DNA from 2 places in the Dietzia sp. Cai40 genome. Region 1 is predicted to be linked to the other one. Evidence: predicted binding sites of a transcription regulator. Region 1 holds the regulator's gene; the other holds the start of a gene.
What was found. The regulator LexA, encoded in region 1, represses DNA repair genes until DNA is damaged. The targets are predictions, from matches to a motif close to CGAACANNTGTTCG.
Positions count from the first base shown of each region.

Region 2: a site for LexA is predicted at 3,931-3,944, ahead of G6022_RS05050 (HNH endonuclease signature motif containing protein). Genes of this name have one in related genera too.

Region 1 covers NZ_JAALEB010000227.1:2,584-17,058, reverse strand. The annotation lists gene miaB (tRNA (N6-isopentenyl adenosine(37)-C2)-methylthiotransferase MiaB) at 1-994, shown strand, start outside; gene G6022_RS09585 (hypothetical protein) at 982-1,557, shown strand; gene G6022_RS09580 (DUF349 domain-containing protein) at 1,633-3,018, opposite strand; gene G6022_RS09575 (hypothetical protein) at 3,212-3,910, shown strand; gene miaA (tRNA (adenosine(37)-N6)-dimethylallyltransferase MiaA) at 3,907-4,869, shown strand; gene G6022_RS09565 (IclR family transcriptional regulator) at 4,866-5,612, shown strand; gene G6022_RS09560 (malate synthase G) at 5,717-7,897, opposite strand; gene dapF (diaminopimelate epimerase) at 8,016-8,942, shown strand; gene hflX (GTPase HflX) at 8,957-10,405, shown strand; gene lexA (transcriptional repressor LexA) at 10,445-11,113, opposite strand; gene nrdR (transcriptional regulator NrdR) at 11,820-12,275, shown strand; gene hrpA (ATP-dependent RNA helicase HrpA) at 12,334-14,475, opposite strand, start outside.
Region 2 covers NZ_JAALEB010000106.1:679-15,153, reverse strand. The annotation lists gene G6022_RS05065 (catalase) at 1-585, shown strand, start outside; gene G6022_RS05060 (polyketide cyclase) at 711-1,289, shown strand; gene G6022_RS05055 (alpha/beta fold hydrolase) at 1,390-2,214, shown strand; gene G6022_RS05050 (HNH endonuclease signature motif containing protein) at 2,292-3,890, opposite strand; gene G6022_RS05045 (MFS transporter) at 4,001-5,419, opposite strand; gene G6022_RS05040 (hypothetical protein) at 5,524-6,060, shown strand; gene G6022_RS05035 (TIGR03620 family F420-dependent LLM class oxidoreductase) at 6,078-7,067, opposite strand; gene G6022_RS05030 (acyl-CoA dehydrogenase family protein) at 7,222-8,523, shown strand; gene G6022_RS05025 (SDR family oxidoreductase) at 8,657-9,520, shown strand; gene G6022_RS05020 (glycoside hydrolase family 15 protein) at 9,523-11,427, shown strand; gene G6022_RS05015 (TIGR03885 family FMN-dependent LLM class oxidoreductase) at 11,424-12,386, shown strand; gene G6022_RS05010 (hypothetical protein) at 12,453-12,929, shown strand; gene G6022_RS05005 (hypothetical protein) at 13,107-13,277, opposite strand; gene G6022_RS05000 (PhzF family phenazine biosynthesis protein) at 13,527-14,381, shown strand; partial or broken gene G6022_RS04995 (FAD-binding oxidoreductase) at 14,437-14,475, opposite strand, start outside.

The DNA of each region.
Region 1 (14,475 bases):
CAAGGAGGTGGACCGGAGACCCGGTGAGGTCCTCGCCGAGATGAAGGCACTGGCGGATGAGGGTGTCCTGGAGGTCACCCTGCTCGGACAGAACGTCAACGCCTACGGGCGGTCGTTCCACGATCCCGCCGAACCATCCGACAGGGGCGCCTTCGCGAAGTTGCTGCGCGCCGCCGGTCGGGTCGAGGGCATCGAGCGGATCCGGTTCACCTCACCACATCCCGCGGAGTTCACCGACGACGTGATCGAGGCGATGGCCGACACCCCCGCCGTGTGCCCGCAGCTTCACATGCCCCTGCAGTCCGGCTCGGACCGTGTCCTGCGCGCGATGCGCCGTTCGTACCGGTCGGAGCGCTTTCTGGGCATCCTGGACAGGGTGCGGGCCGCGATGCCGCACGCGGCCATCACCACGGACATCATCGTCGGATTCCCCGGGGAGACCGAGGAGGACTTCCAGGCCACCCTCGACGTCGTGGAGAAGGCGCGGTTCACGAGCGCGTTCACCTTCCAGTACTCACCGCGACCGGGGACTCCGGCGGCGACGATGACCGACCAGATACCCAAGTCCGTCGTGCAGGAGCGCTACGAGAGGCTGATCGACCTGCAGGAGCGGATCACCCTCGAGGAGAACCGGAAGCAGGTCGGTCGCGAGGTCGAGCTGCTCGTCACCGCCGACCAGGGCCGGAAGGACGCCGCCACCGCCCGGATGACCGGCAGGGCCCGGGACGGCCGTCTGGTGCACTTCGCCCCGGTGGGGGAGCACGCCGGGCGGATCCGACCCGGCGACGTGGTCACCACCCGGATCAGCTCGGCCGCCCCGCACCATCTGCTCGCCGACGACGGCGTGCTGACCTGTCGGGCCACCAGGGCGGGTGACCGGCACGAGGCCGGTGAGAAGCCGGAGACCCCCCCGATTGGCGTGGGGCTCGGACTGCCCACGCTGCGACGTGATGCCCTCGCCTCCGACACCACCCAGAAGGGATGCCTCACGTGAACACCGCTGACCGCCCGGACCCCATCCAGGGGATCATGGAATCCAGCAGGACCGTGGATTCGGAGTTCCGACGCAGGGACAGGATGTTGGGCCACACCCTCGTCATCGGCAGGGCCTATCTGGCGTCGGCGTTGCTGATCGTGTTGCTCGCCGCCGCTCTCGCGCTTCCCCACAGCGACGGGGTGCGTGGACTGGACGTGCTCTTCTTCACCGAGGCGGCCCGGGACCAACAGACCTCGCTGCCCTCCCACGTGTTCGTCCTGCTCTACTCGGCCGGCGCCATCCTGTTCGGCGCCGTCATGATCATCACCCAGAAGTGGTGGGCGGCGGGGATCGCCTGGGGCGCCAGTTGCGTGGCCACGGTGTACGGGATGCTGGCGATCTGGCTGCGCCAGTCCGGACGGGGACCGAACCCCGACTTCCAGGACTTCGGCGCCCCCGGGATCGGCTTGTACGTCAGCGTGATCCTGGTGCTGCTGCTGGTGATGACCCTGGCCGGCGTGCTGTGGGCGCGCACCCCCGAACAGCGCGAGCTCGAGGACTCCGTCCGCCACCGCGACTGAACCGGGTCGCCGCACCCGTCGGACCCACCCCGTGCAGCAGGGCCCCACCGTGTCGGTGGGGCCCTGTCGGCGTGATCAGCGGGTGTCGACCGCGTTCTCGGCGGCCTCGGCCCATTCCTTCCACTGCATGGCCTGCGCGCGGGCCTTCTCGGCGTCCTTCGACTTGCCCGCCGCGTCGGCCTTCGCGGCCTGTGCCTCGAAATCGTCCACCCGCACCCAGAACTGGGCGGCGCGGGCCTTGGCCTCGGGGTCGGTACGCCGCCATTCGGCGTCGGCCGCGTCGGAGACGGACTTCTCCAGGGCGCGGATCCGTCCCTCGAGCTGCCCCATCCTCTCCCGCGGGACCTTGCCGATCTCCTCCCAGCGGGTCTGTAGCTCCCGTAGCGCGGCACGGGCCGCGTCGAGGCCCTTGTCCGGGTCGATCCGGGCCGAGAACTCGGTGAGCAGCGCCTCCTTGGCGTCCGCATTGCCCTCGAACTCCGCGTCACGCTCGGCGGCCGCGGCGTGGCGGGCGTCGAAGAACGTGTCCTGGGCCGCCTTGAAGCGCTTCCACAGGGCGTCGTCGGCCTCGCGGGGAGCGCGGCCCGCGGCTTTCCACTCGTCCATGAGGCGCCTGAACGCGGTGGCCGTGTCGTTCCAGTCGGTCGAGGCCGAGATGGCTTCGGCTCGTTCGACCAGCTCCTCCTTCACCCGCTTGACGGAGGCGCGGGTGCGGTCGAGTTCCGCGAAGTGGGAACCACGGCGCCGGTTGAACGCCTCGCGGGCCTTGGAGAAGCGCTTCCACAGTGCGTCGTCGGTCTTGCGGTCGATGCCGCGAATGGTCTTCCACTCGTCGAGGATCTCCCTGAGGCGATCGCCGGCGGCCTTCCACTGGGTGGACGACTCACCGATCTCCTCCGCCTCGACGGCCAGCGCCTCCTTGCGGGCGATCGCGGTGGCGCGCTCCTCGTCCTTGCGCTGGCGCGCCTCGACCTCGACAGCGCCGGAGCGCTCGACCACGGTGGCGAGTCGGGTCGCGAGGGCGTCGAGATCTCCCACGGCCGCAGCGGAGGGGAGCTGCTCGGCGAGGGCCTCGGCGGAGGCCCGGGTCTTTCGCGCGTCCTGTGGGTGCGAGTCGAGTCGCGCCTCGAGGAGTGAGACCTCCGCGACCAGGTCGTCGTACCGGAGGCCGAAGTGGGCCAGACCTTCCTCGGGTGCACCCGCCTGCCAGGAGCCGACCTGGCGTTCGCCCTCGGAGGTCCTGACGAACACGGCGCCGGAGTCGTCGACCCGACCCCATTCGGACGGGTCCGACGCCCGGACGATGCGCGACTCGGGGGCCGCCACCGCTCGCGGTGCCACCTTCCGGGCCAGTGCTGCGGGGGACGGCGCACCGGGACGCGGGCCCGGGGTCGGCGTGGGGGTCGGTGCGGACGTTCCGGGGTTCGCCTCCCCGGGGGTGGTCGGTGACTGGTCGCTCATCTGGTCCTCGTTTCGTTCTGCCGCGTGACACGGCACCATCGCCGGGATCCCACCGGTCGTCGCCTCGCCGGCCCGGTGAGGGGGCGGCATCCCCCTAGTGTGTACCAACCGCCGCCCGGGCGCCGGGGTATCCCCAGCGAGTCCGACAGAGTCCCGGGAGGGCGCTCCCGCGGAGGTCAGTAAGGTGCTCGGTGTGAGCACCCCTGTCGTCCTGGTCCCCGGCGCGCCGGTTCTGGTGCCCGAACTGTCCGGAGAGGCGGCCGCGGAGACCGCCGGCCAGGTCGACGCCGCGCTGGATCTGCTCAGGACGGCGTCGTCCGGCCTCGAGAGGGTGCTCGTGCTCGGCTCGGACCCCGAGGGGCGGACGATGGGTGACGTCCGTTCCTCGCTGTCGAGGTGGGGGGCGGCGGTCCGGGTCGGGCGTTCCGAGGCGGTGGAAGCCGAGTACGACGATGTCCCCGACGCGGCCCTGATCGCATGGTGGCTGCTCGACCGCGCCGGGATCGACCAGCCCCGGTCGTTCGCGGGCGTCACCGGCGGTGGACGGGTCTCTCGGCCCCCCGGGCGCGACACCCTCGTGGTCGTCGTGGGGGACGGTCCCGCCTCCCTCACCCCCCGGGCACCCGTGCCCGAGGACCCGCGTGGTGTCGCCCTCGACTCGGAGCTCACCGAGTGGCTGCGGCGCGGTGGCCCGCTGCCCGATCCCGGTGACGCGGTGGCGGAGGCCGTGGGGTGGTGGAGCCGGCCCGCGTGGCTCGGGCTGGCCGGGCTGGTCGGGGAGAGGTCTGCGGTGGAGTCGGTGTCCTGGGCGCCGTTCGGTGTGGGGTATCACTGCGCTCGCTGGGATCTCTCGTCGTCGTCGGATTCCCCGGGTCAGTGGGGTCACGGGTGAGCGGCCCCGCACCGGTCGCGGTGGTGGGCCCGACCGGCACCGGGAAGTCCGACCTCGCCCTCGATCTGGCGCAGCGGCTGGGCGGGGAGGTGGTCAATTGTGACGCCATGCAGCAGTACCGCGGCATGGACATCGGTACCGCGAAGCTCCCGCCGTCCCTCCGACGTGGCATCCCGCACCACAGGCTCGACGTCCTCGAGGTGACCGAGACCGCGAGCGTCGCCGACTTCCGTCGCGAGGCCGAGCGCGAGATCGCGGAGATCCGGGAGCGCGGGAACGTGCCGATCCTGTGCGGAGGATCGATGATGTACATCCAGGCCCTGGTCGACGGCTGGTCCATCCCCGACACGGATCCCGCGGTCCGGGCGCGCTACGAACGGCGCCTCGAGGAGATCGGGGTCCGGGCGTTGCACGCCGAGCTCGCCCGCGCGGACCCCGAGGCCGCTCGGACCATCCTGCCGACCGATCCCCGCCGGACTGTTCGGGCACTGGAGGTGGTGGAGCTGACCGGTCAGCCGTTCTCCGCCTCGAGACCGACCATCGGCGCACCTCGGTGGGGCACGCGGCTGCTCGGCCTACGGTGCGCGCTTCCCGAGCTCGATGACCGGCTGGACGCCCGTACCGGGCGCATGTTCGCCGACGGGCTGATCGACGAGGTGCGTGGGCTCGTCGGGCTCGGACTGCTCGAGGGCGTGACGGCCCGGCGGGCCATCGGGTACGCGCAGGTTCTCGACGAGATGGACGACGAGCTGGGGATCGACGACGAGGGGGTGGCCCGCGCCCGGGAGCGCACGGTGATCGGCACCCGCCGGTACGTGCGCAGGCAGCGGTCGTGGTTCGGGCGTGATCACCGCATCAGGTGGATCGACACCGACACCCGCCAGGTCGACGGCACGCCCCGCGGTGGACGGACCCCTGTGGAGACAGCACTCGAGCTCCTCGGTGAGGCTCCGCGATGAGCGCCTCGAACCCCGGCCGCACCCGCGTCCAGTCGGTCGACCGGGCGTTCGCCCTCCTCGACTCGTTGGCCCGGCGGGGCGGCCGCGCGTCCCTCGGGGAGCTGTGCGCCGACACGGGTCTGGCCGCGGCCACCGTCCACCGGCTGTGCGGGACGCTCGCCGAGTCGGGTCACCTCCGCCGGGACGCGCGCCGCGACTATCTGCTCGGCCCCCGATTGCAGCGGATCGGCGAGGTCGCGGGGAGGGCGACGTGGTCGTGGGCCCAGCCGGTGCTCGCGGCCGTGGTCGACGGGACCGGCGAGACCGCCAACCTCGCCGTTCGTGAGGGGGACGGTGTCGTGTACCTCGCCCAGGTCCCGTCGCCGCACTCGATGCGGATGTTCACCGAGGTGGGCCGTCGGGTGCACGTGCACTGCACGGCGGTGGGGAAGGCGTTGGTCGCCCGGGACGACGACGACGAGGTCCGCGCGATGCTGGAACGGACCGGCATGCCCGGGTACACGGATGCCACCATCGTCGACCCGGACCGGTTGTTGGACGAGCTCGCCCGCGTACGCAGGGTGGGGTTCGCCACCGACGAGTCGGAACAGGAGGAGGGCGTCCGCTGTGTCGCGATCACGGTGGGGGTCGGGGACGCCGCGGTCGCGGTGTCCGCGTCGGGGCCCGAGGCGAGGTTCACCGAGGAGCGCCGCGACGCCGCCGTCGGGGTCCTCAGGGCGGCCGTCGCGGACCTGCACCCCTGACGCGGAAGGATCCGCTACCTCGGCCCGGGATCCGCTACCCCTGTGGGGAAGCGGATCCCGGTGTGCGGGCAGCGGATCCTTCCGGGCTTCGCGGCGGGGCCGTTCTACAGCCCGTTGGCGGCCTTGAACTCGCGGCGGCGACGGTGCAGGATCGGCTCGGTGTAGCCCGAGGGCTGCCCGGTCCCCTCGAGGATGAGCTCGCGGGCGGCCTGCCAGGCGATCGACGAGTCGAAGTCCGGCGCCATGTTCCGGTATGCCTCGTCACCGGCGTTCTGCTGGTCGACGATCTCCGCCATCCGGCGCAACGAGTCCTCGACGTCCTCGGCCGTGATGATGTCGTGACGGATCCAGTTGGCGAGCATCTGCGAGGAGATCCGCAGGGTGGCGCGGTCCTCCATCAGGTTGACGTCGTGGATGTCCGGCACCTTCGAGACGCCGATGCCCTGTTCGACCCACCGGACGACATAACCGAGGATGGTCTGGCACGAGTTGTCGACCTCCTCCTTCTTCTCGGCGTCGGTCCAGTTCGTGTCGGTCGCGAGGGGGACGCTGAGGATGTCGTCGACGCTCGCGCGCGGTCCGCCGGCGAGGAGTTCCTCCTGTCGGGACATCACGTTCACCCGGTGGTAGTGGGTCGCGTGGAGGGTCGCGCCGGTCGGCGACGGCACCCACGCGGTGTTGGCGCCGGCCCTCGGCTGCCCGATCTTCTCGGCGAGCATCTCGGCCATGAGGTCGGTCTTGGCCCACATGCCCTTCCCGATCTGCGCGCGACCGCGCAGACCGCAGGCCAGGCCGGTGTCGACGTTGAAGTCCTCGTAGGCGGTCATCCAGCGGGCGGACTTCATCTCACCCTTGCGGATCATTGGGCCGGCCTCCATGGAGGTGTGGATCTCGTCCCCGGTCCGGTCGAGGAAGCCGGTATTGATGAAGACGACGCGATCGGTGGCCTCGGCGATGCAGGCGGCGAGGTTGACCGAGGTGCGCCGCTCCTCGTCCATGATGCCCACCTTGAGGGTGTTCTCCGGCAGACCGAGGAGCGCCTCGACCCGGCCGAACAGCTCGGTGGTGAAGGCCACCTCGGCCGGGCCGTGCTGCTTGGGCTTGACGATGTAGATGGACCCGGTGCGGCTGTTGCCGCGCTCGTTGCCCGGCGCGATGCCGTGCATGCCCGCCAGCGAGGTGATCAGGGCGTCGAGGATGCCCTCGGGCAACTCGTTCCCGTCCGCGTCGAGGACCGCGGGGGTGGTCATGAGATGCCCCACATTGCGGACGAAGAGCATCGAGCGGCCGTGGAGCCGGACCTCGCCGGATCCGTCGGGCGCGGTGAAGACCCGGTCGTCGTGGAGGACGCGGGTGAAGGTCTTGTCGCCCTTGCTGATCTCCTCGGAGAGGTCGCCCTTCATCAGACCCAGCCAGTTGCGGTAGCCGTGGGTCTTGTCCTCGGCGTCGACGGCCGCGACGGAGTCCTCGAAGTCCATGATGGTGGAGACGGCGGACTCCAGGACAACGTCCTTGACGCCGGCGGAGTCGGTCGATCCGATCGGTGAGTCGGCGTCGATCTGGACCTCCACGTGAAGGCCGTTGTTGCGCAGGAGGACCGAGGTCGGGGCGGCGCCGTCGCCCAGGTAGCCGACGAACTGTGCGGGATCGGCGAGGCCTGTCGTCGCCCCGTCGGCGAGTGTCACCTGCAGTCGGCCGTCCACCACGGTGTAGCCCGTGGTGCCGACGTGACTGCCGGAGTCGAGCGGCGCGGCGTCGTCGAGGAACTCGCGGGCCCAGGCGATGACGCGGTCCCCGCGGACCTTGTTGTAGGAGGACCCCTGCTCGGCCCCACCGGACTCCGGGATCGCGTCGGTGCCGTAGAGCGCGTCGTACAACGAACCCCACCGGGCGTTGGCGGCGTTGATCGCGAAACGCGCGTTCATGATCGGCACGACCAACTGGGGGCCCGCGACCGTGGCGATCTCGTCGTCCACGTTCTGGGTGCTGACCTGAACGGAGTCCGGCTCCGGGACCAGGTAGCCGATCTCCTGCAGGAACGCACGGTAGGTGGCCGGGTCGATCGGGGCGGGGTTCTCGTGGTGCCAGGAGTCGATCCTCGACTGCAGGTCGTCGCGGACGGCGAGCAGCTCGCGGTTGCGCGGGGCCAGGTCGGTGAAGATCTCGGAGACTCCCGCCCAGAACGCGTCGGGATCGACCCCGGTGCCCGGGATCGCCTGGGTGTTGACGAAGTCGTACAGGACCTCGTCGACCTGGACGTCGCCGACGGTGATGCGTTCGGACATCGATGCTCTCCTCACATAGGGACCGTTCTCGCCTCCGACTGTAGTGCCCCCCTGCCGAGGGATCATCCGGGTTTTCCGCAGCGTGGAACGGCGGTCGGATTGGCTAGGATCTGATGGCATGACACCCGCGCCCCCGACCGCCACTCTCGACGGCCTCGCCTTTATCAAGGGGCACGGAACGCTCAACGACTTCGTGGTCCTGCCCGACGACCACGCGGAGGTGGACCTCGACGAGGACCTGGTGCGCGCCGTCTGCGACAGACGGGCCGGCCTCGGCGCCGACGGGGTGCTGCGCATCGCCACCGCGGGTGCACTGGTCGACCAGGGCGTCCTCGCCGTCCTCCCGGAGGGCGTCGACGCCGCGGACTGGTTCATGGACTACCGGAACGCAGACGGATCGATCGCGGAGATGTGCGGGAACGGGGTCAGGGTGTTCGCCCACGCCCTGGTGGCGACCGGCAGGGTCGGGGCCGGCCGGATCCCCGTGGGCACACGATCCGGTCCTCGGCCCGCCGATATTCTGATCCATGACGGTGACCAGGCCGTGGTCCGTGTGGACATGGGCGAGCCCCGGCTTTTCGGGGTCTCGTCCGTGGAGCTCGGTGGCCGGGTGTACGCCGGACTCGCCGTCGACATGGGTAACCCCCACCTCGCGTGCGTGGTCCCGGGCCTGGGGGCCGACGGGTTGCGCGAACTGCCGGTGCACGAGGCGCCCGAGTTCGACACCGGCTTCTTCCCCGCCGGCGTCAACGTGGAGATCGCCACCCCGCTCACCGACGGTCGGGTGTCGATGCGCGTCCACGAGCGAGGATCCGGGGAGACGATGTCCTGCGGCACCGGAATCGTCGCCACGGCCGTCGCGGCCCTCGCCGACGCCGGACAGGCCACCGGTGACGTGGTGGTGTCCGTTCCCGGGGGAGAGGTCGCGGTGGCCCTGACCGGCGTGGGTTCCACTCTGACGGGGCCGTCCGTGATCGTCGCCGAGGGGCGGTACCGGCGACCGCTACCCGCGCGCCGCACGGAGGCGTCCCGACCGGAATTGTGAGATGATGCCGGTGAATGACTATCGATGACACCGCCCCTGACCGGGCCACACGAGACCATGACCCTTCGGTCGGAGAATTCCAGCTCGAGGAGCGCTCCTCGCTGCGCCGGGTCGTCGGGTTGTCGACCGAACTCCAGGACGTCAACGACGCCGAGTACCGCCAACTCCGCCTCGAGCGGGTCGTGCTGGTCGGGGTCTGGACCGAGGGCACCGCCGCCCAGGCGGAGGCCGCGATGGCCGAGTTGGCACAGCTCGCCGAGACCGCAGGCTCCGAGGTCTGCGACGCGCTGATCCAGCGCCGCGACAAGCCGGACCCCGCCACCTACATCGGTTCGGGGAAGGCCAAGACCCTGAAGGACGTGATCACCGCGACGGGGGCGGACACGGTGATCTGCGACGGCGAGCTCACGCCGGGTCAGCTCATCGCGCTCGAGAAGGTCGTCAACGTCAAGGTGATCGACCGCACCGCGCTGATCCTCGACATCTTCGCCCAACACGCGACCAGCCGTGAGGGTAAGGCCCAGGTGTCCTTGGCGCAGATGGAGTACATGCTCCCGCGACTGCGTGGCTGGGGTGAGGCACTCTCCCGGCAGGCGGGTGGCCGGGCGGGCAGCAACGGAGGCGTCGGACTCCGTGGTCCCGGTGAGACCAAGATCGAGACGGACCGCCGCCGAATCAGGGAGCGCACGGCGAGGCTGCGCCGTGAGATCAAGGGCATGAAGCAGGCCCGGGACACCAAGCGGCATCGCCGTCGCGCCACCCCGGTGCCGTCGATCGCGATCGCCGGGTACACCAACGCCGGGAAGTCGAGCCTGCTCAACCGCTTGACCGGTGCGGGCGTACTGGTCCAGAACGCTCTGTTCGCCACGCTGGACCCCACCACGCGGCGGGCCGAGCTCCCCGACGGGCGGGTCGTGGTCTTCACAGATACGGTCGGATTCGTCCGACACCTCCCGACCCAGCTCGTCGAGGCGTTCCGCTCGACGTTGGAGGAGGTCGTGGACTCCGAGTTGCTCCTGCACGTCGTCGACGGATCGGACGCCTTCCCCCTGCGCCAGATCGAGGCCGTCCGCACCGTCATCAACGACGTCGTGGAAGAGCAGAAGGCCGAGAGGCCCCGCGAACTCGTGGTGATCAACAAGGTCGACGTCGCTGACCCGGTGGTGTTGACGGAACTGCACCACGCCCTGCCGGACGCGGTCTTCGTCTCGGCGGCGACGGGTGAGGGGTTCGACGAGCTCCTCGACCGAATAATGCGGGTGGTCGCCTCCGGGGACACGGAGGTCACACTCGAGATCCCGTTCACCCGGGGTGATGTGGTCTCCCGTGTCCACGCGGAGGGCGCCGTGGTGGACGAGGATCACACGAAGGACGGCACGAGGATCGTGGTCCGGCTTCCGGCCTCCGTGGCCGGAGAGCTCGGGGAGTATCGGGTCCCCGGATCCCGTGACGGTGTCGCCTGACCCCGTCGACGGATCAGGCGACACTCGGATCCGGCCGGCTCAGAGCTTGCGGAAGACCGTGACGACCTTTCCGAGGATCGTCGCGTGCTCCCCGGGAATCGGACTGAACGACGGGTTGTGGGGCAGGAGCCACACCCCGCTCGAATCCCGGCGGAAAGTCTTGACCGTGGCCTCCCCGTCGATCATCGCCGCCACGATCTCGCCGTTGTCCGCGACGTTCTGACGGCGCACCACCACGTAGTCCCCGTCACAGATCGCGGCGTCGATCATCGACTCGCCGACCACTCTGAGCATGAACAGGTCCCCGGAACCCACCAGGTCGGAGGGGAGGGGGAAGACCTCCTCCACCGCCTGCTCGGCGAGGATCGGACCGCCGGCCGCGATCCGCCCCAGGACAGGGACGTAGACGGGTTCCACGGCCCCGCTGGGACGCGTCTCCTGCTGGACGGGCGCGCGACGACCTCGGGACCGCTGCCCCGGGACGCCGTGGACGTCGACCGCCCGCGGCTTGTGCGGATCACGGGTCAGGAAGCCCTTCTTCTCCAACGTCCGCAACTGGTGGGCCACCGAGGAGGTCGACTGCAGACCGACGGCGTCACCGATCTCTCGGATGCTCGGGGGATAGCCCCGGTCCTTGACCGTGTCGTGGATGTGCAACAGAACGCTCTTCTGGCGGGTCGTCAGGGCCTCGAAGTCGGGCTTGGGCATGTGGGGGTCCCTTCGGCGAATGGGTGTTCGACGTCGCTATCTGTGTACACCCTACTGCCCGTCGGACGTGAGCGCCACACAGGTGTTCGAAGAAATGTCGCCACGAATGTCGACTCTGTCGGACCCGCGTGATACAACTCTAGGCAGGTTCGGGTTCGAACAGATGTGCACAACAAGGCACACGGGCGTGCGAATGAGGTTCGCACACCGTATCGAGTTGGGAGTTCTCATGACCGTTATGGAGATGCAGCCACGATCGCGTCCCTCCGTGCCCTGGACGGAGGTCTGCGTGACCGATCACGACCGGCCCGTTTCGTCCAGGGTGCGTCCCCGCCCTGATGCCGGGGCCCGTCCCGTCATCCGCACGCTCGACCGGGGGCGCCAGACGGCCACGCGGTCGGTGGCGCCCGGACGGCGAGTGCTCGTCCGCCCCGCGTCCGCGGAAAGGGTCAGGGCATGCGGTAGCGAGGCGAGGTCGAGTGCGCCGGTGGTGGACGATGTGCCGACGTGGGCTCTGGTGGCCTGTGGAATCGTCTTCGGAATCCTGATGCTGCTCGCATTGGCACTCCTGGGCGGGCCCGCCTACGCGTGACCCACGGTATCGCCTCCTAGAATGGACCCGGGACGGCGGCCCGTCGCCCCCGCACCGCCGTCGGCTCCGGCCGGCGGAGCGGTTCGGACCAGGTCGACGAATGGCGAAGCTGGAATGTACTGCCCCATATGTCACCACGAGGACTCACGGGTGATCGACTCGCGGTCGGTCGACGAAGGGCAGGCGATCCGGCGTCGACGCGAGTGCCCCGACTGCGGACACCGGTTCACCACCCTCGAGACCCCGTTGTTGACCGTCCTCAAGCGCAACGGTGTGACGGAGCGTTTCAGCCGCGACAAAGTGGTCCGCGGTGTGCGACGCGCGTGCCAGGGGAGGTCGGTCGACGAGGACGCGCTCCGGCGGCTCGCGCAGCAGGTCGAAGACGCTGTCCGGGCCGGCGGCGCCTCAGAGGTCCCCGCTCACGAGATCGGGCTGGCGATCCTGGGGCCTCTACAAGATCTGGACGAGGTCGCGTATCTGCGATTCGCCTCCGTGTACAAACAATTCAGTTCCGCTGCGGATTTCGAGAGCGAGATCATCGCCCTTCGCGAACGGCACGCTGCTCACTAGTCCCGGTCGTCTCCGCGTCGCACCGGGATCGGCTCCTGTGTACGGGCGGTGTGAGGGCTCAACGCGCGTTCCGCCGGGAGAGCGCGGCGGCGACCGCCTTCTCGATCCTCTCGGCGGAGACCGGGCGCGCGGTACCCAGAGACTGCGCGAAGAGGCCGACACGGTATTCGGCCAACATCCACCGGAGATCCCGGGCTGCCCGCGCCCCACCCGGTCGTCGGCGGAGCGCCGCCGTCGCCTCCGCGACAGTGGCCTCCGACTTCTCCAACCGGGCGGCGAGCTCCCGGTACCTCGACGGTGACTTCTCCGCGAGGTCCAGCCTGAGGTCGATCGCCCTCACGTGGCGTTCCAGTTGCGGGAGGACCTCCGCCGGGTGTCGGGCGAGGAATCCCTTTCCCACGAGGAAGTCCAGAGCGGGCCTGACGTCGTCCGCGAGGTCGCGTGGTACCTGGTCCAGCCGGGCGGAGACCGACTGCGCGGCGACCAACGCCGGAAGGGCGGCGGAGATCGAGGCCGTGATGGCGGCCGGCGCCTCGGATCGCGCGCGCGCTCGCAACTCGTCGAAGTCGTGCACGGTGAGTACCGGCTCTCCTCTGCGTCCGGCGATCAGCCGCCCGCACGCCGCCAGCGCCGCGTCCGAGACCAGTCCATCGGCACCCCCGTGGGGATACTGGGTGAGCGCGAGGCGTTGCTCGACCGGACGACCCCGGACTATCGATGCCGCCGAGATCAGGTCCGCTGAGATCAGGGTCAGTACCGCTGTCGTCTGCGCGGCTCGACGTTCCGTCTCTGTGGCGCAGGCGATCCGGTGGATGCCGTCGGGGCGGACCTGCAGGGCCGGGTAGACCGTCACCTCCACACCGTCGACCGTGCCGGTGATCGAGGGCGACAGGTCCCCGATCGTGTCCGCGGTCCACGCCCGATGAGGTCCGTCATCGGGGACGAGTCTGGAGTTGAGCGTGGCACGGACCTTGTCCACCAACCGACTGCGTAGTGCTCCCAGGTCCGTACCGGCCGCGACGACCTCGTCACCGTCGACCACCTCGAAACGCATGCGGAGATGGTCGGGGAGCTGTTCCGGGTGGAACTCGCGGGGCTCGACGGTCGTGCCTATGCGGGCCGAGAGCGCGGCGGCGAGCGCCACCGGGAGCGGTGCCGACCGCGGGGCGAGGTCACCGGCCAGCAGTGCCGCGTACTCGGCGGGCGGGGAACACAGACGCCTCAGGTACTTGGGGAGCGTCCGGAGCATCTCCGTGTACAGCTCCTCGCGCAGGCCGGGGACGAGCCACTCGAAGCCGGACGTCGCGACCGAGGACAGCTGGGGGAGAGGGATCCGCACGGTGATGCCGTCGGAGTCGACCCCCGGGTCGAACGAGTATCTGAGCTCGAAGTCCCGCTCGCCCTGGCGCCAGATCGGCGGGAACTCGGAGGCGGCCGGGGCGGTGTCCGACGTGCGGATCTGCTCGGGGCGAAGACGCAGACGATCCGGGTCCTCCCGGCCCTGCTTACGCCACCACGATTCCAGGTGGCGGCCGGAGGTGATGTCCTCGGGGAGCCGCTCGAGGTAGAACCCGACCAGGGTGTCGTCGTCGATGACGAGGTCGCGGCGTCTACTGCGGGTCTCCAGCTCCCGCGCCTGTTCCACGGCCACGGCGTTCTCCATGATCACCGGGATGCGGGTGGTCCATCGTCCCTCGACGATCCCGTGCCGGACGAGCATCTCCCGCGCGAGCGGTGCGTCGACCCTGGAGAGGAGGATGCGACGCGCCTCGACCACGGGCAGCCCCAGGAGCAGCACCTTCTCGTAGGCCATCGCCGCGCCCTGGGCGTCGGACCAGTGCGGCTCTGAGTACTGGGTGCGGACGAGATGCCCCCCGAGTAGTTCGATCCAGACCGGATCGATGCGCGCGACGTCCCGGGCCCACAGTCGGGAGGTCTCGACCAACTCGGAGGCCATGATCCATCGCGGCGGCTTGCGGGCGAGATCGGAACCGGGGAACACCTGGAAGCGGATACCGCGGGTGCCGCGGAACTCCCTGGTGTCCTCGTCCTTCATCCCGACGTTGGTGAGCAGTCCGGAGAGGATCGCCTTGTGGAGGTCGTCCTCCGCGGCGTGACCGGACGGTGGATGCCAGCCCCGCTCGCGGCACATGCTGGTCAACTGGGCGGTGAGGTCCTGCCACTCGCGGATCCGCAACCA
Region 2 (14,475 bases), on a different contig from region 1:
GTCGAGCAGCTGGCCCGGATCGACCACGACCTCGCCGTCACCGTCGCCACCGGTCTCGGTCTACCCGCGCCCGCCAAGGTCCCGGTGGCCGAGGTCGTCACCAGCCCCGCTCTGTCCCAGATCGGCCGCGAGTGGCCCTCCGACGGTCGCCTCATCGGGATCCTCGTCACCGAGGCCTCCGACGTCGCCGCGGTCAAGGCGCTGGAGCAGGCTGTATTCGACGACGACATGGTCCCGCTGGTCATCGCCCCGACCGGCGGCACGCTCGGTGGAAGCGATGCGGACGATGCAGAGACGGTCACGGTCTCCCGCACCTACCGCACCCAGCGGTCCATCGAGTTCGACGCCCTGGTCGTGGTGGACCTGCCCGCCGACGCGAACACGGACGTGCTGATCAGCGAGATGTTCCGCCACAAGAAGGCGATCGCCTCGCTCGCGCCCGTCGACCAGTTCGTCGACTTCGGGCTCACCGCCGACACCCCCGGTGTCGTGGTGGTGGACGAGGCGGCGGGAGTCCTGCCCGCGCTCAAGCCGCTGCTGGCGACCCACCGTGCGTGGGACCGGCCGGATCCCGCACGGATCTGATCGCGGCACAGATCTGAAGGCGGCACAGATCTGAAGGCGGCACAGATCTGAGGGCGGCACGGATGTGAGGCCGGAGCGGTGCTGATGGCAGCGCCGCGCTGATACCCGGGGGTAGCGTCAACGGCATGACGGACATCGAATCGACCAGCTCGTCCGGGGCCGACGACGCCGCCCCCGGGACACGCCTCGAGGCCAGGCGGGTCATCGCGGCGCCGGCGGACCGGGTGTTCGCTGTGCTCTGCGACCCCGACGGTCACGTGGCCATCGACTCCTCGGGGATGCTCCAGTCGGCCGAGGGCTCGACGGTCACGGCCTCGGGCGACCGGTTCGTCGTGCACATGGATCGGGAATCGCTCGGCGACTACGACCTCGGCCGGTACGACGTGACCGTCATCATCACCCGGTTCCTGCCGGGTGAGGAGATCGCCTGGACCATCGACGGCCAGATCAAGCCGCCGATCGGTCACACCTACGGGTATCGCCTGACGCAGCTCGGCAGCGGGACCGCGGACGGAGGCGGAGGCGGAGGCAGCGCCGGGGACCTCGACGGGCCACTGACGGAGGTCGTGAGCTACTACGACTGGTCCGACGCCCATCCCAAGTGGCGCGATTCCGGCATCCTGCCGGTGCTGGACGCGTCCGCACTCAAAGCGACCCTGGGCATCCTCGAGCGGGCCGTCCGGAGAGGATACGTCCGTGGCTGATCCGACCGTCCCAGGCCAGACTCCGCCGAGTTCTGAATCGCTGGGTTCCGAGCCGCTGAGCTCTGAATCGCTGGGTTCCGAGCCGCCGCGGTCCGCGGAGATCACGTTCTCCCGCGGCCGCCTCCGTTTCCGGGCCATCGACTCCGGCCCGGCCGACGGCGAGGTCGTAGTGCTCCTCCACGGATTCCCGCAGCGCACGAGCAGCTGGGACGCGGTGGCGCCCCTCCTCCACGCGGCCGGGTTCCGCACGCTGGTCCTGGACCAGCGTGGCTACTGCTCCACCGCCCGCCCCAGGGGTCGGCGGGCATATCGACTGTCCGAGTTGGTGGGCGACGTCCTCGCCCTGCTCGACAGCGCGAACCTGCCCGCCGCCCACGTCGTCGGCCACGACTGGGGCGCGGCCGTGGCGTGGGGTGTGGCCGCCGCGCATCCCGACCGGGTCCGGTCGCTCACCGCGGTGTCGGTGCCCCACCTGGCGGCCTTCCGCCGCGCGATGATCGTCTCCGACCAGCTGCTGCGCTCCTGGTACATCGGGTTCTTCCAGTTGCCGCGGGTTCCCGAGCGGGTGCTCACTTCGGACGGAGGCCCGGCGGAACGCGCTCTCGCCACGATGGGCATGACGCCGGAGATGATCGCCCGCTACCGCAGCGAGATGGTCGCCGACGGCGCCGTGCCCGGTGGACTGGGGTGGTACCGCGCGCTGCCCTTCGCCTCACCCGGGAAGGCGACCGCCCGTGTCCGCGTGCCCACGACCTTCGTCTGGAGCGATCACGACCCGGCACTCGGCCGCGGTGGCGCCGAGCGGACCGCCCACTACGTGGACGCCGACTACCGCTTCGTGGAGATGTCCGGTGCGAGCCACTGGATACCCGAGGAACGCCCAGCTGAGCTCGCCGAGGAGATCATCGCCCGCGCGCAGAGTTGAGCCGGCGGCAGAACCAATAGCAGAGAGAGCGCCCGGGGCGCGGGGTCCGGGATCCGGGATCTGGGGTCCGGCCCCCGTCAGAACGGGGGCGGGTCGTCGTCGTGATCGCCGCGCCGCCTGCTGCGCTCGGGGCCATCTTCGGAGCTGGCGCCCGGCGACCTCCCGGGTGGCCGGTTGGGACGCGGGGACACCGGGGCGGTCACGAACCCGCGGGCCCGCGCCAGCGGGCCTGTAGGAGTTGTGGTCAGGACATGTCTGCCGAATCGGATCTTGATCCGCCCGCCGTCGAGGTACTCATAGTGGGCGTCGGAGAAGGTCTTGTACCGGTGATGCCGCCGACACATGCACATCAGGTTCTTCTCGATGGTCAGCCCGCCACTCGAGGGATCGGAGTGGTTGAAGGGGACAATATGATCTATGTCGCAGGATTCCGCCGGCACCGCGCAACCGGGATGCCGACAGGTCCCGTCTCTCATTCGGACCCGTCGCGCCAGGTCTGGAGGAATCCGATAGCGATAGGCGCTCTCACCGCCATCGTGGGTTCCGGGTCGAGTGTCCACGAGCTCGAAGGTCGCGCCCTTCGCGGACTCGAGCAGACGGGTCAGGGTCTCGAGCGCTGCTTCTCCCGTTCTGGCGAACTCCAGTCGAGGCGCTCCGACTCCGTTGGCGATCACGGTCACACGCGGACGCAGTAGCGGCGAGACGTTCACCGGTGCGTGCACGGGGTCGTCCGCTCCATCGGCCCCCCGCTGCCCCGCCGCATCCTCAGCAGCAGCAGCAGGGGCACCGTCACCGGCACTGGCCCCGCTGCCGGCGGCCTCGCCCGTGCGCGCGCCGTTTCCCCCGCCCCGAGCCGCGTCCGAGCCGCGGGCTGAACCCGGCGTCGGGTCCGCAGATCCTGCGGCGGATGTGCCGCGATACCCGCCGTCGGGGTCCACCACGACATGGTCACCGGTGGCCATCGCCACCAACGCGTCGGCGCGCCGCTGCGAAAGGGTGCGGCGGTCACCTGGCGCCGCTTTTCCCGCGAAGGCGTCGATTCGCTCCGCGAGAACCGCCCCCGCAGCTGCGGGCAGACGGGCTGTCATGGTGCACATCCCGCGGTCTTCTCTGCGAAATCGCACGCCCCGACCGAAGGCGGCGTCACGGCGGCGCTCTGCCTCGCCCTCCGGGTCGATCTTCGCGACGACGTTGTCCGCGTGCCGGGAGATCGTCCTCCGGTTGGGCCGCTCCCCCCTATGGAGTCGCTTGAGATAGTCCTCGACGACAGCGGCCTGTACCTCGTGGCTGAGGGAGGGGTCCACGTCCCTGATCCGGCTACACAGCAGCATCGCGATGCGCTCGCATAACAGCCCCGATTCCATCGCATCCAGAACCGCGGGGGCCCAGGCGTGCACGTCCACGGCCAACCCGACCACGTCACTCGCCCGCGAGTACGTCACACCGGTCGTGGCGACCAGAGACTGGCAGGTGTGATCGATGGGGTCGAGCCTGGACCAGTCAGGCTCCCCCGGGCCCATCTCCTGCAGTCGCGCCTCGAGCTGCCGTTCGTGGTGCTCGACGAGGGCATGGACACCCCGGCATCTCGCGGCGGCCGCGCGATTCTCGGCGAACAGCACCTCTGAGGCGAGGAGTTCGGCGGCCACGCCATCGGCCGCACTGCCACTGCAGATCATCGCTACTCCTCACCTGAATCGCTCCTGTGTTCGATTATATCGAACACATATGCGGATCAGGTAACGATCCTGCAACGCCTCGGGGGGGGTGCGTCCCGAGGTGCCGTGGGTCAGTCCTCCGTCTCCCACGGGGGCGGGATCATGGCGGCGACCGCGGCAGCCGCCAGAGCGACCCCGCACCCGAGCAACAGGCCCACGCGGAAACCGGTCTCGGTGGGCACGAACAACCCCCCGAAGTCCACGGACATCTGCGTGAGGATCACCCCGAGTACCGCCGCGGCCGTGGTGGTGCCGATCGACCGCATGAGGGTGTTGACGCTGTTGGCGGACCCCATCTCGGAGTGCGGCACCGACGACATGATGAGGGCGGGCATGGCACCGTAGGCCAGACCCACGCCGGAGCTGGTGATGACGGCCGCGATCATGACGCCCCACGTCGAGCCCATGAGGAACATGGCGGAGGCGTACCCCGATGCGATGACCAGCGATCCCAGGATGAGCGTGGGCTTGGGACCCCGTGTGGTGATGAGTCGTCCGCTGATCGGGGAGACGGCCATCATGGCCAACCCGCCGGGCGCGATCCACAGCCCCATGGCGACCATCGACTGCCCCAGCCCGTGGCCGGTGGCCACCGGGAGCTGGAGTATCTGGGGGATGACGAGCAGCTGCGCGTACAGACCCATGCCCACGAGGATCGAGGCGATGTTGGTCAACAGGACCGGTCGGCGGGCCGCCACCCTCAGGTCGATGAGCGGGGACGGGTGACGCAGCACCCACCAGCCCCACACGGGAAACGCGACGGCAGCCAGCGCGAACAGCCCGAGGGTCAACGCCGAGAGCCAGCCCCAGTCCGCGCCCTTCGACACCGCCAGCAGGAGCGAGATCAGACCCACCGCGAGTCCCACGGCTCCGATCGGGTCCAGGGTCCCGTCGGGTTTGGCGGCCGGGAGCGACCGGATACGCAGGGCCATCATGACGATGATCCCCACGCCGAGCACCGCCGTACCCCAGAACATCCACTGCCAGGAGCCGTATTGGGCCAGCGCCGCGGCTGCCGGGAGCCCGAGCGCACCACCGACCCCCAACGAGGAGCTCATGAGGGCGATCGCCGGGCCGAGTCGGACGGCGGGCAGCACCTCGCGCATCGTCGCGATGCCGATCGGGATCACGCCGATCCCCACGCCCTGGAGCGCACGCCCGATGAGCATCGGCCACAGCGAAGTGGACAGTGCGCACAGGACGGACCCGATGACCATCACCGCGGTGACGCCGATCAGGACGTTCTTCTTGGGATAGAGGTCGCCGAGGCGGCCCATCATCGGGCCGGCCACCGCTCCGGCGAGCAGGGTCACCGTGACGACCCACGCGGCGTTGGTCGCCGAGGTGCCGAGGATGGCGGGCAGCATCCCCAGCAGCGGGATCACCAGGGTCTGGGTGAGGGACATGACGATCCCGCCGAAGGCCAGGACGACGATCAGTCCGTTCTGCTCCGCCCGAACAGCGTCCCCGCCGCGCGTCCTGCCGCCCATTGATGTGTCCTCTCGGAAACCCTTTAGTCGGACACTACAGACAGGTGTCGAACGCGTTCGCTGTCGACCCCGGACCCTTGTGGTCCGCCTCACCCGGTGCCAGCATGGGGGTGGTGAACACCACCGGCACGACCCGGCGGGCCATCCGCCGACCCACCGCCACCGTGACCGCGACCCTCGCCGCCACGGCAGTCGCACTGGCCGCCGCCCTCGCGGCCCCGGCCACCGCGAACGCACAGGGCTCCTCCGAGGCCCTCACCCAGCTCCTGCCCGCCCCGAACCGTCTGGTCGCCTGGGGCGGATCACCCACCGGTGCGTGCGCCGGTGCCGTGTCCACCTCACTGCGAGGTGACGGCTATCCCGGGACGGCCAGTGTGAGCTGGGCATTCGCGGTCGTCGGCGTGGGTCCGTGCGCTCTGACCGCCACGCTCTCGTGGCGCAACCTGGACACCGGCGCGAGCGGGGAGAAGGTCGCGCAGATCCCCCACCCGCGGATCTCCCTCGGAGTACCGGACCCCATCGCGCACCCGTACGACGCGATCATCCCCACCGGATCCGGCCGGGTCGAGTACCGACTCACCACCACCGGTGGAGCCGAGGCGGGACCGATCGTCGTCGACACCGTCGCCTACACCGGCTGACCCCGCACCGGGTTCCGTCAGCCCAGGAGCCCCTCGTACGCGTGCCGCCAGTCCTCGACGGGCGGGACCAGGATGTTCTCCCCGAGCACCTGCACGAGCACCGTCGAGGCGCCCGCGTCCAGGTGTTCCTGTACCCGCGCCCGGGTGGCCTCGACCCCCCGGGTCACCATGGCCGACTGGAGGCGGTCGCTGCCGCCTCGGACGTAGTCGGACTCGTCGAAACCCTGGCGGGTCCAGGAGTTCCGGTAGTTGGGCAGCCCGGTGTAGATGTTCAGGTGGTCCCGGGCCCGCGACCGCCACAGCTCGTCGTCGTCCTCCACGCCGGTGGCGACCACCGCGGCGTGTTCCACGACCAGGGCCGGTCCGTCCTCCCCGGTTCCGCCGAGGATCTCGCGCGCCCGCGCCGTGTGCTCGGGGAGGGTCAGATAAGGGTGCGCGCCGGCGGTCCGGTCCCGGGACAGTTCGAGCATCTTGGGACCGAGCGCGGCCAGGACCACCGGCGGCATGGTGTCCTCCCCCGCCGCCATGGGCTGGGTCCGGTCGAGCGCGTCGAGGTACTCGCGCATCGCCGACAGTGGACGCCCGTAGTTGTGCCCGCGGTGCCGTTCGACCAGCGGAGCGTGGGACACGCCCAGACCCAGGACGAAGCGGCCGGGGTGCATGGCCTCGATGGTGCGCGCGGCCGCCCCCGCCGCCGAGGCGTCCCGACCGTAGATGTTGGCGATGCCCGTACCGATGGCCATACGGCGGGTGGCCCCGAGGTAGAGCTGCGCGGCGGTGAACGCCTCGCGCCCGACGGCCTCGCCGAACCACAGCGACCCCCAGCCCTGCTCCTCGAGTTCGCCGAGCAGATCCGGGATCCCGGCCGGCGGCACGCCCTCCAGGGAGCCCGTCCACAGACCGATCCTCCCCAGTTGGTCGCGGCCCGCCTGGGTGTCGCCGGCCCGGGTGCCGCCCGCCTGGGTGTCGCCGGCCGGGTCGGATGCGTCGTCGAGGGGAGCACTCATGCACCCGAGTGTGCTCGACCTCCCGCAGGTTCTGCGGGGATTGCCCGGCGGGAGACGTTTCACGCCGAAACCCCGTCCCACGCCCCGGGGCGCGACAGACTGAACCGGAACATGTTCCAGCGGCGGCCTGGGGCACCGAGGAGACGAGACACCGATGTACGAGTGGTCCGAGACCGATCTGATGATCCGGGAGGCCGTGCGGGGCTTCATCGCCAAGGAGATCCGCCCCAATCTGGACGGCCTGGAGAGCGGGGAGATGCCGCCCTATCCGATCATCCGTAAGTTGTTCGCGGAGTTCGGGATCGACACCATGGCCGCCGACGGCGTGGAGAAGATGCTCGCCAGGCAGCGGGCGCGGGAGTCGGGCGGGTCAGACGGGTCGGGCGGGTCAGACGGGTCGGGCGATTCGGAGAGCTCGGGCGGTTCGAGCGGAGCGTTTGAGGGCCAGGACTCGCTGATGGCGGTGGTGATCAGCGAACTCGCCGGGGCCTGCATGGGTCTGGTGTCGGCGCTCGGGGTGAGCATCGGCCTGGGTGCCACGACCATCATGTCGCGCGGGACGCTGGCGCAGAAGGAACGCTGGCTGCCGGGCATCGTGACCATGGAGAAGGTCGCGTCGTGGGCGATCACGGAGCCGGACTCGGGGTCCGACGCGTTCGGCGGGATGCGGACCTATGTGCGGAGGGACGGCGACGACTACATCCTCAACGGCCGCAAGACGTTCATCACCAACGGCCCGCATGCCGACGTGATGATCGTCTACGCCAAGCTCGACGAGGGCGCGGCGGCCGGAGCCGACGACCGCGACGCCGCGGCGGCCAAGCGTGACCGCAAGGTCCTGACATTCGTCCTGGACACGGGGATGGACGGCCTCACGCAGAGCGCGCCGTTCAAGAAGATGGGTCTGCACAGCTCCCCCACCGGCGAGTTGTTCTTCAACGACGTCCGGCTCGGCCGCGACCGCCTCCTGGGGGAGACCGAGGAACACCGTGGTGGCGACGGTCGCGAGTCCGCCAAGTCCAGCTTCACCGCCGAACGCACCGGGGTGGCGATCATGGCGCTGGGCATCATCCAGGAGTGCCACCGACTGTGCGTGGACTACTCGCGCGAGCGCACCCTCTGGGGCCAGGAGATCGGGCGGTTCCAGCTGATCCAACTCAAGCTGGCCCGGATGGAGGTGGCGCGGATCAACGTGCAGAACATGGTGTTCCACTCCATCGAACGGGCCCGCGCCGGAAAGCCCCTGACCCTGGCCGAGGCGTCGGCGATGAAGCTCTACTCCTCCGAGGCGGCCACCGAGGTCGCGATGGAGGCGGTGCAGCTCTTCGGCGGCAACGGCTACATGGCGGAGTACCGGGTCGAACAACTCGCCAGGGATGCCAAGTCGATCATGATCTACGCCGGTAGCAACGAGATCCAGGTGACACACATCGCCAAGGGCCTGCTGGGTCGCTGACGCACGGGAGGTCGACGCCCGCTGACCCGCTCGGGGCCTCCGGACGCCGTCCGGCCCCGGTGGCGGATACGACACCTTTACGTACGTTGGAGATATGAGCACCACGAGCGATATCACACGACGCGCCGAGGAGATGACGAACGACAGCGGCGGGTTCCCGCCCCAGGAGCAGCGGCCCCCCGGGCTCAGCTCCGAGATGACCCCGGTGCCCGATCACGGGGAACAGACCTACCGCGGATCAGGCAAGCTCCAGGGGATGAAGGCCCTGATCACGGGCGGGGACTCGGGGATCGGGCGGGCCGCGGCCATCGCCTACGCCCGAGAGGGAGCCGACGTGGCGATCTCCTACATGCCGGAGGAGGAGTCCGACGCCCAGGACACCCGGGGCTGGATCGAGGACGCGGGCCGGCGGGCGGTACTCCTCCCCTGTGACCTGCGCGAGGAGTCCCAGTGCCGTCAGATGGTCCGGGACGCCGCGGAGCAGCTCGGCGGACTGGACATCCTGGTGAACAACGCCGGTTACCAACACGCTCGCGGCGAGGGTCTGGAGACCATCGACAGCGAGAACATGGACCGGGTGTTCAAGACCAACCTGTACGCCACGATCTGGGCGAGCCAGGAGGCGCTGGACCACCTCGGCCCCGGGTCCTCGATCATCACGACCACGTCGATCCAGGCCTACCAACCGGCCCCGCCGCTGCTCGACTATGCGGCCACCAAGTCGGCCCTGAACAACCTCACCGTCAACCTCGCCTCCGAACTCGGGCCCCGGGGCATCCGGGTGAACGCGGTCGCGCCCGGCCCCATCTGGACGCCGCTGCAGCCGGCCACGCAGCCCGGCGAGAAGCTGGAGGAGTTCGGTTCGGACACCCCGCTCGGTCGCGCGGGTCAGCCCGCGGAATGTGCGGGAGCGTTCGTCTTCCTCGCCTCGCCCGCCGACGCCGGTTACGTCTCGGGCACTGTGCTCGGGGTGACCGGCGGCAAGCCCGTCTTCTAGAGATGGGCGGCTCGACGCGCAGCACTCCCCTCGAGGACTACGCCCTGCTGTCCGACCTGCGTACCGGCGCGCTGGTGTCGCGGGACGGGAGCATCGACTGGCTCTGCCTCCCCAGGTTCGACTCCCCTGCAGTGTTCTCAGCCCTGCTCGGCGGCCCGGAGGACGGCCGGTGGTGCCTTTCGGTAGTCGACGGCGAGGTGCTCGATCGCCGCTACATCCCGGAGACCTTCGTGCTCGAGACGACCTGGCGGTCGCCGACCGGCACCGCCCGGGTGACCGACTGCCTCCTGCGCAGCGAGTCGCAGGGGGACCTGATCCGCCGGGTCGAATGCCTCGACGGCGAGGTGGCCGTCGAGCACGACCTGCGCCTGAGGTTCGACTACGCACGCGCCACGCCGTGGACCCGGGAGATCGCCAGGGACGGCCAGGACCGCGCGTTGCTGGCCCTGGCGGGCCCCGACGGCATCCTGGTGACCGGTCCGATGTTGCACTGGCCTGACGAGGACGACGACGACTTGTCGCCCAGCGACGACACCCACGCCCGGGCCGCCGTGCGCGAGGACGAGCAGTCCCAGGAAGGTGGGCGCGCCCGGCGACTCCAGGGATCATTCGATGTCCGCGCCGGAGAACGGCTGGACTGGGACCTGACCTGGTTCCCGTCCCACGAGGAGGTCCCCGACCCGCCCGACGCCGACGAGACGATCGCGGCGACCATCAGCGCCTGGACCGACTGGTCGTCACAGCTGGAGGTCGAGTGCGATCCCCAGCCGGAGGTGACCCGGTCGCTCCTGGTCCTGCGGGCGCTGACCAATCTGGACACGGGCGCCATCGTGGCCGCGCCGACCACCTCGCTGCCCGAGTACTTCGGCGGCGAGAGGAACTGGGACTACCGCTACACCTGGCTCCGCGACGCCGCCTTCACCATCGAGGTCGTGGTGGCGCACGGCCTCACCGAGGGTGCCGCGCTCTGGCGGGACTGGCTTCTCCGCGCGGTTGCCGGCGACGTCGACGACGTCAAGATCATGTACGGCCTGGGCGGGGAACGCCAGCTGATCGAGATGGAACTTGACCACCTCGACGGCTACGAGGACTCCCGGCCGGTGCGGGTCGGCAACGGGGCGGCGGACCAGTATCAGGCCGACGTGGTGGGGGAGGTCATGATAGCCCTGCACGACCTGCGCGAGGCCGGTGTCCACGAGGACGAGTACACCTGGGGCCTGCAGAAGGGTCTCCTGCGCTACGCGGAGAAGCACTTCGACCGCGAGGACCACGGGATCTGGGAGATGCGCGGGTCCACCCACCACTTCACCCACGGGCGGGCCATGATGTGGGCCGCGTTCGACCGTGGCGTCCGCGCGGTCGAGCAGCACGGGCTCGACGGACCCGTGGAGCGGTGGCGCGAGCTCCGGTCCCGCCTGGCCGAGGAGATCGACGAGCACGGGTTCGACGACGAGTTGGGCAGCTTCACCCAGACCTACGACAACTCCGAGGTGGACGCCTCCCTCCTGCAGTTGCCCCATACCGGATTCCTGGACTACGGCGATCCCCGGATGCTCGGGACGGTGGCGTGTATCGAACGTGACCTCGTCACCGAGGAGGGTTTCGTCCACCGCTACCGGGTCGACAGCGGGATCGACGGCCTCGAGGGCGGCGAGTACCCGTTCGTTCTGTGCACCTTCTGGCTGGTCGAGCAGTACGCCGGGAGCGGCCGCGTCGACGAGGCCCAGACCCTCATGGAGACCATGGTGTCCCGGGGCAGCGACCTCGGCCTGTTCTCCGAGGAGTTCGATCCCGCATCCGGCCGCCTGGCGGGGAACTTCCCCCAGGCGTTCAGTCACATCGGGTTGATCCGGGCGGCCGACGCCATCCAGGCGGCCCGGAAGGGACGACAGGAAGGCGAACGATGACCACCTACGGATTCCACGCCTCGCACGAACAGATCTCCCCGGGCAGGTTGCTGCGGGACGTCCAGCAGGCCGAACGCGCGGGCTTCCGCATCGCGATGTGCTCCGACCACTTCTCACCCTGGTCCACGCGCCAGGGCCATTCGGGCTTCGCCTGGTCCTGGTTGGGTGCCGCGCTCGCCACCACCGGCATGACGTTCGGCACCGTCTGCGCGCCCGGCCAGCGCTACCACCCCGCCGTCGTCGCCCAGTCGTCGGCCACATTGGCCGAGATGTTCCCCGACCGCTTCTGGGTCGCCCTCGGCAGTGGTCAGAACATGAACGAGCACATCACCGGCGACAAGTGGCCGGACAAGGCCACTCGGCAGGCCCGCCTGGAGGAGAGCGTCGACGTCATCCGCCGCCTCCACCGCGGCGAGGAGGTCACCCACCACGGACTCGTCGACGTCGAGAACGCGCGGGTGTACTCGCTCCCGGAGACACCACCCCGGATCATGGGCCCGGCACTCACCCCGGAGACCGCCGCGCGGGCGGCGACCTGGGCCGACGGGCTCATCACCATCAACGACGACCCCGACTCGGTCCGGCAGATCGTCCAGTCCTATCGGACGGCCGGCGGCCGGGGGACGCTCGCTCTGCAGGTCCACGTGGCGATCGAGGACACCATGAGCCGCGCACGCGAGGTCGCCCGGGATCAGTGGCAGAACCACGCCGTGGACCCGCCGGTCGCCTACGACCTGCCCACCCCGGAGCAGTTCGACCTGGTCGCCCGGTACATCCCGGACGAGAAGATCGAGGAGACCGTGATCGTCACCGACTCGGTCGATCACCTCGTCGGCCGGCTCCGCGAGTTCGAGTCACTGGGGTTCGACGAGATCTATCTGCACCACGTCTCCCAGGACCAGTCCGGTTTCCTCGAGTTGGCCGAGCAGGAGCTGCTCCCGGCCCTCGCCCGCGGTTGAGCTCGTCGGTGACGACCCTGCCGGTTCGCGGTTGCCGCCTCGCCGAGAGGACGTAACGTCGCCGGTATGGCCACCGAGTTGTTGCACACGTACATGCAGGACCACCACGCCGGGGCCGCCGCCGGGGTGGACCTGTTCCGGAGGGTGGCCAAGGACCACGAGGACCCCGAGATCCGTGGGGTCGTCTCGCGTATCGGCGACGAGACGGTGGACGACCTCCACAGTCTCGAGGAACTCATGACCCTGGCGGGGACGTCGCCGTCTGCCCTCAAGGACCTCCCTGCCCGCGCCGCGGAGAAGCTCGGTCAGCTCAAGCCCAACCAGCGATTCGCCGAGAGGTCGCCGCTCAGTGATCTCCTCGAGCTGGAGGCGCTCACGATCGCTGTCCGGGGCAAGGAGCTGGGGTTCAGGGCCCTCCTCGACATCGGCGACCCGCGATTGCCCCGCCCCACGCTAGAGACGCTGGTGGCGCGAGCGGTAGAGCACGGCGCCCAGCTCGAGAGACTTCGCCTGACGTGCACGGACGCGCTCCGCGAGAGCTGAACGCCGCACCACCCGGCGCGGCGCCCGGGTGAGTGATGGCCCGGCGAGGCCGCTTCGTTCGTATCGACCCCTCCCGTTACGTCGCGAGTCGGCCCCCGCCGCGCGGGGGCCGACTCGTGGTTCTCGAGGGCACTGGCCCGAGGCCGGACCGTGCACTCGCGTTGTACGGTTCGCGGGTCAGACCAGCTCGGCGGAGCCGATGAGGCCCGCGGCACCGTTGACGGCGGTGCGGATCACGCCGACGACCGCGCCGAGGAAGTCGGTGCCGGCGTCGATGACACCAGAGCCGGTCGTGAAGGTGGTCGAGCCGAGCTGGAGGAGGCCGAGTCCTTGATCGATGCTGCCCATGATGTGATTCCTTTCGTCGTGTGACGACGGCGGGCCCGTCGCCATCCGGGCTCGTCGTCCGGATGGGTTCGGAATCATCCGGACCGAGGGGCCGACACCCACCGAGGGAGTGAGGGCTCCGCTCGATGTTGCCGGTACGTGCACCGTAACAAAGCTGCGGCGCAAATCCACCGCACCGGAAGGTCGCACGTCAGGGTGGTGGCGCCCGGCCGCGCACGCCCTCCGGCAGGTGGTGCGTACCGTCGGGGAATGAGATTCTCGCAGGTAGACGTCTTCTCCCACGTCCCGTTCCGGGGCAACCCCCTGGCCGTGGTCCACAGCGCGGACGGGCTGACCGAGACGGAGATGGCCGCTATCGCCAACTGGACCAACCTGTCCGAGACGGCCTTTTTACTGGCCCCCACCAGCGAGGCGGCCGATTACCGGGTCCGCATCTTCACCCCGGCCGGGGAGCTGCCGTTCGCGGGCCACCCCACCCTCGGTTCGTGCGCGGCGTGGCACTCGGCGGGTGGGCGTCCCCGGGTGCCCGGCAGGGCCGTGCAGGAATGCGGGATCGGACTGGTCACCGTCCGCGACGAGGGGGCCGGTGACTGGTCGTTCGCCGCACCGGAGCTGATCAGGTCAGGTCCCCTCGAGGAGTCGGAGGTGGAGCGACTGGCATCGGGTCTGGGACTGAGCCGCGACGACGTGGTGGACCACTCCTGGGTGGACAACGGACCCGGCTCCTGCGCGCTGCTCCTGCGCGACGCCGAGGCCGTCCTCGCCGTGAGGCCCGACGTGCAGGCCCTGGACGGGGACCGGGTGGGGGTCGTCGGCCGCTATCCGACAGACCGGGAGGACGCGGTCGAGGTCGAGGTCCGCTTCTTCCCCGTCTCGGCAGGAATCTCGGAAGACCCCGTGACCGGCAGCTTCCATGCGGGACTGGCGGTGTGGCTCACCGGCAACGGCACGCTGCCCCCGCGCTACACCGCCCGGCAGGGCTCCGTGCTCGGGCGTGAGGGACGCGTGGGGATCGCGGCCGGATGTGACGACGCCCCCGGCACAGGCATCTGGGTGACCGGGCACGTCGCGCACCTCGTGGAGGGCCAGATCCACCTGGGATGACCGGACCACGGCACCCCGCCCGGCGCGCCGGATCAGAGAATGGGACCGGGGCCGGTCAGCGCATCTCCCCCGCGCCCACGTACGGGTTGAGGCT